DNA from 2 places in the Shinella sp. S4-D37 genome. Region 2 is predicted to be linked to the other one. Evidence: riboswitches for the same ligand, from Rfam matches in the RefSeq annotation. Region 2 holds a riboswitch; the other holds the start of a gene.
The links. Region 2 has a riboswitch for S-adenosylmethionine ahead of AB3G45_RS23655 (O-succinylhomoserine sulfhydrylase). Riboswitches for the same ligand answer to the same signal wherever they lie in the genome.

Region 1: linked by a shared signal. The riboswitch ahead of metA (homoserine O-succinyltransferase) and the one ahead of AB3G45_RS23655 (O-succinylhomoserine sulfhydrylase) in region 2 are both predicted to bind S-adenosylmethionine.

What each region holds. Positions count from the first base shown of each region.
Region 1 covers NZ_JBFNXL010000005.1:4,069,779-4,075,728, reverse strand. Annotated here, with positions in the region: gene AB3G45_RS27395 (methyl-accepting chemotaxis protein) at 1-640, opposite strand, end outside; gene AB3G45_RS27390 (aldose epimerase family protein) at 781-1,797, opposite strand; gene AB3G45_RS27385 (N-acetyltransferase family protein) at 1,896-2,348, opposite strand; gene metA (homoserine O-succinyltransferase) at 2,352-3,275, opposite strand; SAM riboswitch at 3,335-3,412, opposite strand; gene AB3G45_RS27375 (hypothetical protein) at 3,514-3,762, opposite strand; gene AB3G45_RS27370 (ABC-F family ATP-binding cassette domain-containing protein) at 3,869-5,689, opposite strand; gene AB3G45_RS27365 (thiamine diphosphokinase) at 5,693-5,950, opposite strand, start outside.
Region 2 covers NZ_JBFNXL010000005.1:3,290,743-3,296,692, reverse strand. Annotated here, with positions in the region: gene apaG (Co2+/Mg2+ efflux protein ApaG) at 1-55, opposite strand, end outside; gene AB3G45_RS23655 (O-succinylhomoserine sulfhydrylase) at 182-1,366, opposite strand; SAM riboswitch at 1,410-1,488, opposite strand; gene AB3G45_RS23650 (2'-deoxycytidine 5'-triphosphate deaminase) at 1,650-2,759, shown strand; gene AB3G45_RS23645 (MJ1477/TM1410 family putative glycoside hydrolase) at 2,809-4,278, opposite strand; tRNA gene AB3G45_RS23640 (tRNA-Gly) at 4,484-4,557, shown strand; gene AB3G45_RS23635 (glycosyltransferase family 2 protein) at 4,568-5,344, opposite strand; gene AB3G45_RS23630 (hypothetical protein) at 5,277-5,950, opposite strand, start outside.

The sequences.
Region 1 (5,950 bases), 780 kb from region 2:
CGATGCCGTTGCGGGCGAACAGGGTGCTGAACAGCATGCCCGCGACGATGCAGACGAGGGCGGTCGCAAGCAGCACGGCCTGGGTGGTCGTCGAGCGCGAAATGGCGTCGGCGCGCGATTGCGAGAGGGTTTCGGCCGAATAGGTCGTGTAGAGCTTGAGGGCGGCGGTGACGGCCTTCTGGCCTTCCAGCGCCGTGTCGAGCGCGGCGAGCATGGCGGCGCGGTCCTGGCCCTGCGGCGAGCCGGCGACGGCCACCATGGCCCGGATCTGCTCGAAATAGGAGGCCAGCGACGCGCGCACGCCGTCGAGCAGCTTGGTTTCCTCGGCATCGGCGGTCGAGGCGATCTTCGGCAGGCGGTCGAGCATTTCCTTGGAGCGCGTCTCGGTCTCCGCGGCAAAATCGGCCGCCTTTTCCGGCGCAAGCGCGAGCTGGTAGGTCATGCGGCTGATGGCGATGACGTCGATGCGCAGATCCATGGCTTCCCGCGCCACCTCTTCACGCGCACCGGTGTCCTGGAGCGCGGAGCCGAGGGCGCGCAGGCCACCGCCGCCGACGACGGCGATCGTGCCGGCCGCAATGCCCATGAGAAGCACGAGAAGACCGACTTTTCGGGAAATGGAAAGATCCGAGATTTTCATCGACAACGTCCCTTGAGGCCGAGCGGCGCTGTCCTGGCGCGTTCAATCCCACACAACCCGGCGTCATACCGGGTCCATGAGGCCGGTTTTCTGGCACAAAGGTTTCGATTTTGTTGCCTTCCCGTACCCCGATCCGGATTTCATCCCTTGCGGAAGACGTAGTCCGTCTCCTGCCGCACCGTTTCACCGGGCCTGAGGACGGCATTCGGGAAATGGCCGTGGTTGACGGCGTCCGGCCAGACCTGCGTTTCGAGGCAGAAACCGGCGAAAGCGCCGTAACGGCGGCCCTCCAGGCCCGGAACGGCCGGTGCGACCTTGGCGCCGGTATAGAGCTGCACGCCCGGCTCGCTCGTGCGCACCTCCAGCGAGATGCCGGACAGCGGGCTGCGGACCTCGGCGACCGGTCGTTTCGCCTGGCGCTGCGGCGAGAGGCAGAAATTGTGGTCGAAGGCGACCCCGCCCTCCTCCGTCTGCCGGCGCAGCGGCGTCCACTCCCGGAGGTCGAAGGGGGTGCCGGCGACGGCACGGACCTCGCCGGTCGGGATCAGCCTTTCGTCGACGGGCAGGTAGTGCTCCGCCGCGACGCGAATGTCATGGCCGAGCGCGTCGGCGCCGCCGTCGAGGATGAAATAGCTGTGCTGGCAAAGGTTGACAGGGGTCGGCGCATCCGTCGTCGCCTCATAGACGACGGAGAGCACGCCCTCGCCGGAAAGACTGTATGTACAGGTGATGGCGCAATTGCCGGGATAGCCGGCGCGGCCGTCGGGATCGGTCAGCGCCAGGGTGACGGTATCCGGGCCCTGCGCGGCGATCCGCCAGTTCTGCCGGCCGATGCCGTCGCTGCCGCCATGCAGGTGGGTGACGCCGCGCTCGTTGCATTCGAGCTGGAAATCCGCCCCGTCGATCGTGAAGCGCCCGTCCTTGATGCGGTTGGCGCAGCGCCCGGGTGTCGCGCCGAAATAGGGCGAGTGCGCGAGATAGCCGGCAAGGTCCTCGAAGCCGAGCACCAGCGGCGCATCGTGCCCGTCGAGCCTGAGGTCCTGGATGACCGCGCCCCAGGTGAGGACATGTGCCGTCAGTCCGCCGCCGGCAAGGCGGATGCGCTCGACCGTTTCGCCATTCTCCAGCCGCCCGAAGATTTCATTTCCGCTGCGCACGCTTGCCTCTCCTTCACTGCTCGCCCGGTTCCGCGCGGCAACCTGCTGCAATTCCGCTCCATCCGCAACCAAAAAGTCATACTTTTCGACGGTCCTGTTCAGAAGGATTTCTGGTAGACGATGAAGGGCGTCTTGTCGGCGATGCGGTCATAGAGCCGGCGTGCCGTCGCGTTGAACTCCTGCGTCATCCAGTAGACCTCGGGCGAGCCCGCCTCCTTTGCCTTGGCATAGACGCCCTCGATCAGCGCCCGACCGATGCCGGAACCGCGCACGTCGGGATCGGCAAAGAGATCCTGCAGATAGCAGACATTGCCGATCGTCCAGCAGGAGCGATGGAACAGGTAATGCGCAAGGCCCACGGGCTTGCCGTCGAGCGTGGCAAGGAGGCCGCGATACTCGCCCTCCGCCGCCCCGCCCGTCAGCCGGGCGAAGGTGGAGACGTAGGTCTCTTCCGGCAGAACCGTCTCGTAGAAGGCGAGATAGGCTTTCCACAGGCGCCGCCACTCGCCTTCATCATCTTCATGCAACGGGCGAATGACGACACGGCTCATGGGTCAGGCTCCTGTTCCGATCTTTTCCAGGTCATAGGACGTGGTCTGATAGATTTCGTTGATCCAGTTGCCGAAGAGCAGGTGCGCATGGCCACGCCAGCGGTTCTGCGGCGGCAGCGACGGATCGTTGTGCGGGAAATAGTTCTTCGGCAGCTTGATCGGCACGCCGGCCGAGACATCGCGGAAATATTCATCGGCAAGCGAGGTGGAATCGTATTCCACATGGTTGAAGATATAGAGGCGATTGCCGGCCTGCTCGCGCACGAGGCAGACGCCCGTCTCGTCGGAATCGAGCAGGATGTCGAGTTCCGGCACCGCCCGGATATCCTCGATGCGGATTTCCGTCCAGCGCGAGACCGGCACCTCGAAATTGTCGGAGAAGCCGTTGAGATAGACCGAGGACGGCTTGCGGTTGTGATGGCGGTAGACGCCGAAGGCCTTTTCCTCCAGCGTGTGCTTCGGCACGCCGTGGAAATGGTAGATCGCCGCCATGGCGCCCCAGCAGACATTCAGCGTCGAATGGACGTTCGTTTCGGTCCAGTCGAGAATCTGCTTCATCTCGTCCCAGTAGGTGACGTCCTCGTAGTCGAGCGTCTCGACGGGCGCGCCGGTGATGATGAAGCCGTCGAACTTGCGGTGCCGCACCTCCTCCCACGTATCGTAGAAGGCGAGCAGATGCTCTTCCGAGGTGTTCTTCGCCCGGTGGCCGCCGACGCGCACCAGCGACAGCTCGACCTGCAACGGCGAGGCGCCGACGAGGCGGGCCATCTGCACTTCCGTCTTGATCTTGTTCGGCATGAGGTTGAGCAGCCCGATCTGCAAGGGGCGGATATCCTGCCGGATCGCCACCGTCTCGGTCATCACCCGCACCCCCTCCTGAACGAGGGTTTCGAAGGCGGGAAGCGTATCGGGAATCTTGATGGGCATGTCACACTCGATCGAAAAACAAAACCGGCCGCAACAGTGTCGCAACCGGTCCACGGAAGGTTTTTCCTCGCGCGGCCCTTTAGCGACTTGTTTAACGTGGCTGCAAGCCGGCCGGCCAAATCACCACGAGCAATGTAGATAGCGCTCCTTGCGCCCCGAATCAATCCATGGCCGGAAACGGGCAAGGCCCGGATGCGGCGGCATCCGGGCCTTGCTTCTTCGGTAGAAGGCGGGCCGCTCAGTAGTAGTTGTAGTGGCGCTTCTTGTAGTAGACCTTGCCGCCCCAGTCGCCGCCCCAGCGGTGGCCGTAGTAGCCGCCGTAGTGACGCTTGACGCGGTAGTGCTTCTTGTAGCCGTGGTGGCCGTGGCCGTAACTCTTCCAGCCGTAGCTCTTGTGACCGTAGCCGTAGTAGCCGGCCTGCGACGGGGCGGCGAAGGAAACGGCGGCGACGACGGCGACGACGGCCGAAATGATGAACTTGCGCATGGGACTCTCCTGATCTCTTTCGGGTTACAGGATGAGCTCCTCTCATCCAGTGACCAGACTGTCCCACATCGCCGGGCGCGGCGCTGTTTCGGATGGAACAGGGCGCTCAGCCCTCCAGTTCCTCGCGCAGCATCTCCAGTTCCAGCCATTCCTCTTCCATCCTGGCAAGGGAGGCGCGCAGTTTCTCCATCTCCGCCGCCAGCCTGTTGAAGGTGGCGGGATCCCTGGTGAAAAGGGCGGGATCGGCCATCTTCGCCTCGCGGGCGGCGATCTCCTTTTCCACCTTCTCCATTTCCTTCGGCAGGTTCTCGAGGGCGAATTTCTGCTTGTAGGAGAGCTTCGACTTGCCCTTGCTTTCGGCGGCGGGCGGCGCCTCGGCAGCCTTCGCCTTTTCCGCCTTCTCCGCCTTGCGCTTCTCCTCGATCGCACCGCGGCGCTGCGCCATCATGTCGGAATAGCCGCCGGCATATTCGATCCAGCGCCCGTCGGGGCTTTCCGGGTCGGCCGGCGCGATGGTCGAGGTGACGGTGCGGTCGAGGAAGTCGCGGTCGTGGCTGACGAGCAGCACCGTGCCGGCAAAGCCTGCGACGATCTCCTGCAACAGGTCGAGCGTCTCGATGTCGAGATCGTTGGTCGGCTCGTCGAGGATGAGCAGGTTGGTCGGCCGCGACAGGATGCGCGCCAGCATCAGCCGGGCGCGCTCACCGCCGGAAAGGTTGCGGATCGGCGTGCGGGCCTGCTCGGGCTGGAACAGGAACTCCTTCATGTAGCCGGTGACGTGCCGCTGCTCGCCGTTGACGAGCAGCGTCTCGCCGCGTCCGTCGGTCAGGTAGTGGGCGAGCGTGTCGTCGAGGTTGAGGTCCTCGCGGCGCTGGTCGAGCGTGGCGATCTCCAGGTTCGTGCCGAGCTTGACGGTGCCGCTGTCGGGCTCCAACTGCCCGGTCAGCATCTTGAGCAGCGTCGTCTTGCCGGCGCCGTTCGGGCCGACGAGACCGATGCAGTCGCCGCGGTGGACGCGGATCGAGAACGGCGCGACGATGCTGCGCTCGCCATAGGCCTTGGTGATCTTCTCCGCCTCGATGACCAGCTTGCCCGATTCCTGCGCATCCGAGGCGCTGGCCTGCACGCTGCCCTGCGGCCCCTTGTGGCCGCGATAGCGGGCGCGCAGGTCGTGCAGCGCACCGAGACGGCGCATGTTGCGCTTGCGGCGGGCGGTGACGCCGTAGCGCAACCAGTGCTCCTCGCGCTCGATCGCCTTGCCGAGCTTGTGCTGCTCCAGCTCCTCGGCCTCCAGCACCTCGTCGCGCCAGGCTTCGAAATGGCCGAAGCCGCGGTTGAGCCGGCGGGACTGGCCGCGGTCGAGCCAGACGGTGGCGTTGGACACCTTTTCGAGGAAACGGCGGTCGTGCGAGATGACGACAAGGGCGGAGCGGGTCGATTGCAACTCGCCTTCGAGCCATTCGATGGTCGGAAGGTCGAGATGGTTGGTCGGCTCGTCGAGGAGGAGAATATCCGGCTCCGGCGCCATCACCCGGGCGAGCGCCGCCCGGCGCGCCTCGCCGCCCGAAAGCGACTGGGGATCCTCGCTGCCGGTGAGCCCGAGATGTTCGAGCAGATAGGTGACGCGGTAGGGATCGTCACTCGGCCCGAGGCCCGCCTCCGCATAGGCCGCGACCGTATCGTAGCCGTCGAAATCCGGCGCCTGATGCAGGTAGCGGATCGTCGCGGAAGGATGGCGGAAGACCTCGCCGGACTGCGCCTCGGCAAGGCCGGCGGCGATCTTCATCAGCGTCGACTTGCCCGAGCCATTGCGGCCGACGAGCGATATGCGGTCGCCCGGCTCCACCTGGAGGCTGGCGCCGGCAAGCAGCGGCGTGCCGCCGAAGCTCAAGGTGATGTCATCGAGTTTGAGAATGGGCGGTGCCAAGGGTCAGGCTCCTGAAAGGTCATAGGGCCGGGCGACGAGAATGGCGCGGCCGGCGGCGAGCGAAAGGCGGATCGGGCCTTCCGCCACATTGGAGATGGTGCGCGAGGAGCCGAAGGGCAGCGAGAAGTCCTTCAGCGGATAGCGCGCATTGTCGATGGTGAGGCCCGAAAGCGGCGCAAGGCCGAGGATGGAGAAGAGGCTGCCCTTCGGCAGGTCGATCTCGCGGCGGCCCGGCAGCAGCGGCCAGGCCTCCTCCTCGCC
Region 2 (5,950 bases):
CCAGATAATACGGCTCTACGGTCACTTCGATGTCGCGGGTCAGCGCACGATACATGGGCAAGCCTTGAACTGATTAGCTTCTGCTATTGTACACGAATGTGGTTTCGTCAAGGATAAGCAAAGAAAGCACCGGCCTGATCGGCCGGTGCTTCCGTATTTGTCCGTCGGTGGGGCGAAAGGGTCAGGACTTGACCCTGGAAAGCGCCCGCGCGAAATCCTCGATGAGGTCCTCGCCGTCCTCGATGCCGGCCGAAAGGCGCACCGTGCCGGCCGAAATCCCGAGCTCTGCGCGCGCCTCGTCCGTCAGGTTCTTGTGCGTCGTCGTCGCCGGATGGGTGATGAGGCTCTTGGCGTCGCCGAGATTGTTGGAGATCTTCACCACTTCCAGCGCGTCCTGCAGCGCGAAGGCCGCATCCTTGCCGCCCTTCAGCTCGAAGCAGACCAGCGTCGAGCCGCCCGTCATCTGCTTGGCGATGATGTCGGCCTGCGGATGGTCCTTGCGGCCCGGATAGATCACGCGGGCGACCTCCTTCCGCTCGGCGAGGAAGTCGCCGATGCGGCTCGCATTCTCCGTCTGCTGCCTGACGCGCAACGGAAGCGTCTCGATGCCCTTCAGCAGCGTCCAGGCGTTGAACGGCGACATGGCCGGCCCCGTGTGGCGGAAATAGTCGTGCAGGTTCTCGTCGATCCACTGCTTGTCCGAAAGCACCACGCCGCCGAGGCAGCGGCCCTGGCCGTCGATATGCTTGGTGGCCGAATAGACGACGACATGGGCGCCAAGCTCCAGCGGCTTCTGGAAGAGCGGGGTCGCAAAGACGTTGTCGACGACGACCTTGGCGCCGATCTGGTTGGCGAGCTTGGCAACGCCCGCGATGTCGATGACCTCCAGCGTCGGGTTGGTCGGGCTTTCGAGGAAGAACACCTTGGTGTTCTTCTGGATCGCCTTCTCCCAGTTGGAAAGGTCGCGGCCGTCGATCAGCGTGCATTCGATGCCGTACTTCGGCGCGAGCGTCTCGACCACCCAGCGGCAGGAGCCGAAGAGCGCGCGGGCGGCGACGATATGGTCGCCGGCCTTCAGCTGGCAGAGGATCGCGGCGGCGACGGCGGCCATGCCGGAAGCGGTGGCGCGTGCATCCTCGGCGCCTTCCAGCATGCACATGCGCTTTTCGAACATGTCGTTGGTCGGGCTGCCGTAGCGGGCGTAGATGAAGCCGTCCGTCTCGCCCTTGAAGCGGGCCTCGGCGGCGGCCGAGGTGTCGTAGACGAAGCCCTGCGTGAGGAAGATTGCTTCTGCGGTTTCGCCGTGCTGGGAGCGGGTCGTTCCGCCGTGGACGAGTTGGGTGGCCGGGCGCCAGGACTTGCTCATGTGATCGTCGCCTTCAAACAAAAAAACCGGCCGCAAAAGCAGGCCGGTTTTGAACCCGGCCTTTTTAGCTACTTGTTTTACGTGGCTGCAAGCCGGCCGGCCAAATCACCACGGGATAATCTGCTAATACTGTGCGACCGCGCTTGCGTCAATTGGCGGCATTTGGTTTTGTGCGGGCTTTCCGGGTATTGTTACGAAATGTGGGCACCGGTTTTCGGAAGAATCGATGCGAAAAGCGGACGGCCGGACCTCCGGCCCGATGCGCTGACGGGACGGTATGGCGATGGGTGGTTCTGCAACACGCAGCACGGGCATTCTGGCGGACAACGCCATTCGTGGCTTGTTCGATGCCGGCAGGCTGAAGAGCGAGGCCGCGCTCGACGACGACCAGGTCCAGCCGGCAAGCCTCGACCTGCGGCTCGGGGCGAAGGCCTTCCGCGTGCGGGCGAGTTTCCTTCCGGGGCCTGCCCATCTCGTCGCCGACAAGCTCGACCGCCTGCAACTGCACGTCATCGACCTCTCGCAGGGCGCGGTGCTGGAGACGGGCTGCGTCTACATCGTGCCGCTGATGGAAAGCCTCGACCTGCCGGCGGAACTGGCGGCGTCGGCCAATCCGAAAAGCTCCACCGGTCGCCTCGATATCTTCACCCGCGTCATCACCGACCGCGCGCAGGAATTCGACAAGATTCCGGCCGGCTATTGCGGCCCCCTCTATCTCGAAATCTCGCCGCGCACCTTCCCGATCGTCGTGCGCCGCGGCTCGCGCCTGTCGCAGATCCGTTTCCGCAGGGGCAATGCCCTGCTCGGCGAAAGCGAACTGCTCGCCCTCCACGGCACGGACACGCTCGTCGCCAGCGAGACGCCGAACGTCTCGGGCGGCGGCATCGCGCTTTCCATCGACCTCAAGGGCACCGGCCCGGACGGGCTCATCGGCTATCGCGGCAAGCACCACACCGCCGTCGTCGATGTCGACCGCAAGAACCAGCACGATATCTTCGATTTCTGGGAGCCGCTGTTCAGCCGGGGCCGCAACGAACTGATCCTCGATCCCGACGAGTTCTACATCCTCGTCTCGCGCGAGGCCGTGCACGTCCCGCCGCTCTATGCCGCCGAGATGACGCCCTTCGATCCGCTCGTCGGCGAGTTCCGCGTACACTATGCCGGCTTCTTCGATCCCGGCTTCGGCCACGCGCCCGCCGGCGGCTCCGGCAGCCGCGCCGTCCTCGAGGTGCGCAGCCACGAAGTGCCCTTCATCCTCGAGCACGCCCAGATCGTCGGCCGCCTCGTCTACGAGCACATGCTCGGCGCGCCCGAGGGCCTCTACGGCTCCGGCCTCGGCTCCAACTACCAGGCACAGGGACTGAAGCTGTCGAAGCATTTCCGCGCCGGCTAGGCCTTTCCGGTAAATCGCTGCGGCCTTTGCCGGAAAGGCTCCGGAGGTTCTAGAGGATGAAGTCGCCCTTGACGAAGACGAGGGCGTCGTCGAAGCGGATGGAGAAATCCGCCTTGCCGTCTCCGTTCAGGTCGCCGAAGACGAGAGTAGCGCCGCCCTTGGCTTCGAAGCGCAACTCGCCCGCCTTCTTGTGGAAGGCCTCGGTGCCGATGAAGGCGAAGGCCTGGTCGCCGCCGGATTTCGTGCTGGCGTCGATGGCCTTCAGGTCGATCCGGTCGCCGTCTTTCCGGGAGAAGTCGAGGATCGTGTCGCGCCCCGAGGCGGCGACGGTCGAATCCTCGATCGATTTGAAGACGAAGCTGTCGGCGCCGGTGCCGCCCTTGAGCCTGTCGGACCCACCGCCGCCCGCCAGCTTGTCCTTGCCCGCGCCGCCGTAGAGCCAGTCGCCGCCGGCCCGTCCGTCGATCCTGTCATTGCCGCCGAGCCCGTGGATCGTGTCGGAAAGCTTCGAACCGCGCAGGGCATCGGCCTTCTGCGAGGGTTTGATATAGGCCGGGTCGCCGTCATGGGTTCCCACCAGCCGGTCGAGATCCCGGTCGGGCGAAGCGAAGGGAATGAAGCCGTCTTCCAGCGCCAGCGCGTTGAAATCGGCGACCCGCTTGTCGCCGTTGACATAGTCGACGACGAAGACCGGCTTGCCCTTGTCGAGGAAGTCCCGCTTGAGGGTCGCGATGGTCTCCTCGTCCGGATCGAGCCGGTTGTTCTCGTCCTTGTCGCCGCGATAGTAGAGGTCTTCCACCGCGATGCCGCCGATGGCGTCGAGATAGGCCTTCCTGCGCACGGTGTCGGAGCCGAGATCGTCGAGGATCCAGGCGCCGTTCTGCGGGATCACGAAGAAATCCGGATTGGTCTCGCGCGCGTGGTCCGTCAGCGCGACGATGAAATCCACCATGCGCTGTGCCGCCTGCTTGACGGTTTTCGGGTCGCCCGCCTCGCGGTCTTTCGCCGAGACCTCCGCGCCCCAGAAATAGTAGCCGTCGACGATATCGAGATAGGCCGCATCGAAGCCGGCCTTGACGATGGCATCGACTTCGCCGGCCTTCTTGTCGTTGAAGATGATCTTCTGCCAGTCGGAATCCCAGTAACGGACCTTGCGGCTTTCCGGCCAGTCCGGATTGACCGGGCCCAGCCAGTCCGGCGCCTTGCCGGTCAGCTTGCCCGTCGCGATGCCCGTGGTCGTCCAGTCGTCGTGCCAGTAGTCGCGGAAATCCGAGGCCTCGCCGATCGAGGTATAGGAGACGACGACGGAGCGCCCGCCCATGCCGTCCTTCATGCGGGCGATCTCGCCGGCGGAAAACCGCCCGGCCACGGTCCCGTCGCGCGATACTTCGATCACCAGCAGGTCGTGCGTTGCCGAGGCGAGCAGCGACGGGTCGAGGCCACCGCCCTTCAGCCCTTGCAGTTCGTAGCCCCAATTGTCGACGGAGACGGCTCCGGTGGAGGTCTTGAATTTGATCATCGTGCCCTGTCTTGTCGGTATGGTCGCCGGCCGCATCCTAAAGCACGCCGCGTAGAAGTGTGCAGCGGTTTCGTGACAGCGGCATGGGAAAAATCAAAGGCCGAAAGCGCCGGGCGCGCGACCCTGAAAGATCGCGCCACGCTTTCGCAGCGCTCGCTTGACATGCCCGGCGAACTGTTGAATGACTGCGCCGTCGCGCTGCCTTGCGGGTATGATGTAATGGTAGCCTGTCAGCTTCCCAAGCTGAACGCGCGGGTTCGATTCCCGCTACCCGCTCCAATCTCCAGGATTATCCGGCTTGCGTTCCCGCCTGCGGCGGCGCCGGCCGATGGGCCGTCTTGTTCCAGAAGAAGGGGTTGTGGCGCAGTTCGCCCACGGCGCGCCAGGCGGCGACCGATAGCAGCAGCCAGTAGACGGGCGTCATCATCCAGTGCCGGCCGATGGCCGCCTGCTCGCGCTCGGTCATGCCGCCGCGCCCGAGCGCGATGAAGATGGCATAGCTGCCGAAGATGTTGACCATGTCGATGACGAAGAGGGTGAATTCGAGCGGCCCGACCAGGTAGGCGGACTGGAAGAACAACGACCAGGTGACGAGGCCGAGATAGGCGACGATCAGCGGGTGGGCGAGCGAGGAGAGGATGAGCCCGCCGATCAGCACCTGGAAGACGAGGCTGGGCCAGAGGCCCATTTCCGAGACGAGGCGCGAGGGATGGCGCATCAGCACGAGCCAGGTCTGCAGCCAGCCCTTGAACCAGCGGGTGCGCTGGCCCAGCCAGGCGCCGCGCCCGACGGGCGCTTCCTCGTAGGTCGGCCGGGTGAGCGTGCCGCAGCGATAGCCGAGCCGGTAGAGCCGCAGCCCGAGATCGGCATCCTCCGTGACATTGTAGGGATCCCATCCGCCCGCCTGCTGGAGAACGCGCGTGCGAAAATGCGGCCTTATGTAGCAAACGCACCAAGCTGCTCGGCCGACCGGAAAGGTTGGAGAAATGATTGAGAGACTAGGTGGTTGGCTGGCGAAAGCAGCCGTCGTCAGCGCCGTTGTGTTTACTGCATGTGGAGTTTTCAACGGCGACGCCCTTGCGGGCCAACTCGACGCAAAACTCTGTGCGATGCCTCTTTGTGTCGGGAAAGACGTCGTCGTAATCGACGTATCCGAAGAGGGTTATAGGAAGCCTCTCCTTGTCGAACTCATCGAGGCCAGTCCTATCCATCAAATGGGAGACGTCGTACGATGTTCTCCCCGCTCCGATTGTCGAGGTTCCGTGCGTCGCCGTTTCGGACATGACAAAGGCGAAGTTGTCGGGGAGCAGCCCGAGGTGATGGTCAATCGCCCACACGAGATTTCGCGTGGGGCTTTGCCCGGTGTTGATCCAGTTGACAAAAGAGCGGATAGCAGCCCGTTCGCCGGAGCGCTGCTCGTAACTCGTTTTGATGTCATCGATTTCGACATAGGCTCGGACCTGCGCCTCGCCAATCTCGCGAGTGACTTTGACGGCGGAATGGGCGCCTTGATTGGCCCGGTGAGTCAGGTAGAGAGTGAGGAAAAGCAAGGCAGTACCAATGCCGACGAAAGCCGTAGACCAATAAGCGTATGCAGCCATCGCTTGTGTAGCGGCATTGATTTCCTTCGTCGCCGCGTTCATGCCTTCTTGGGCGACAAGGTCTCTTTTTT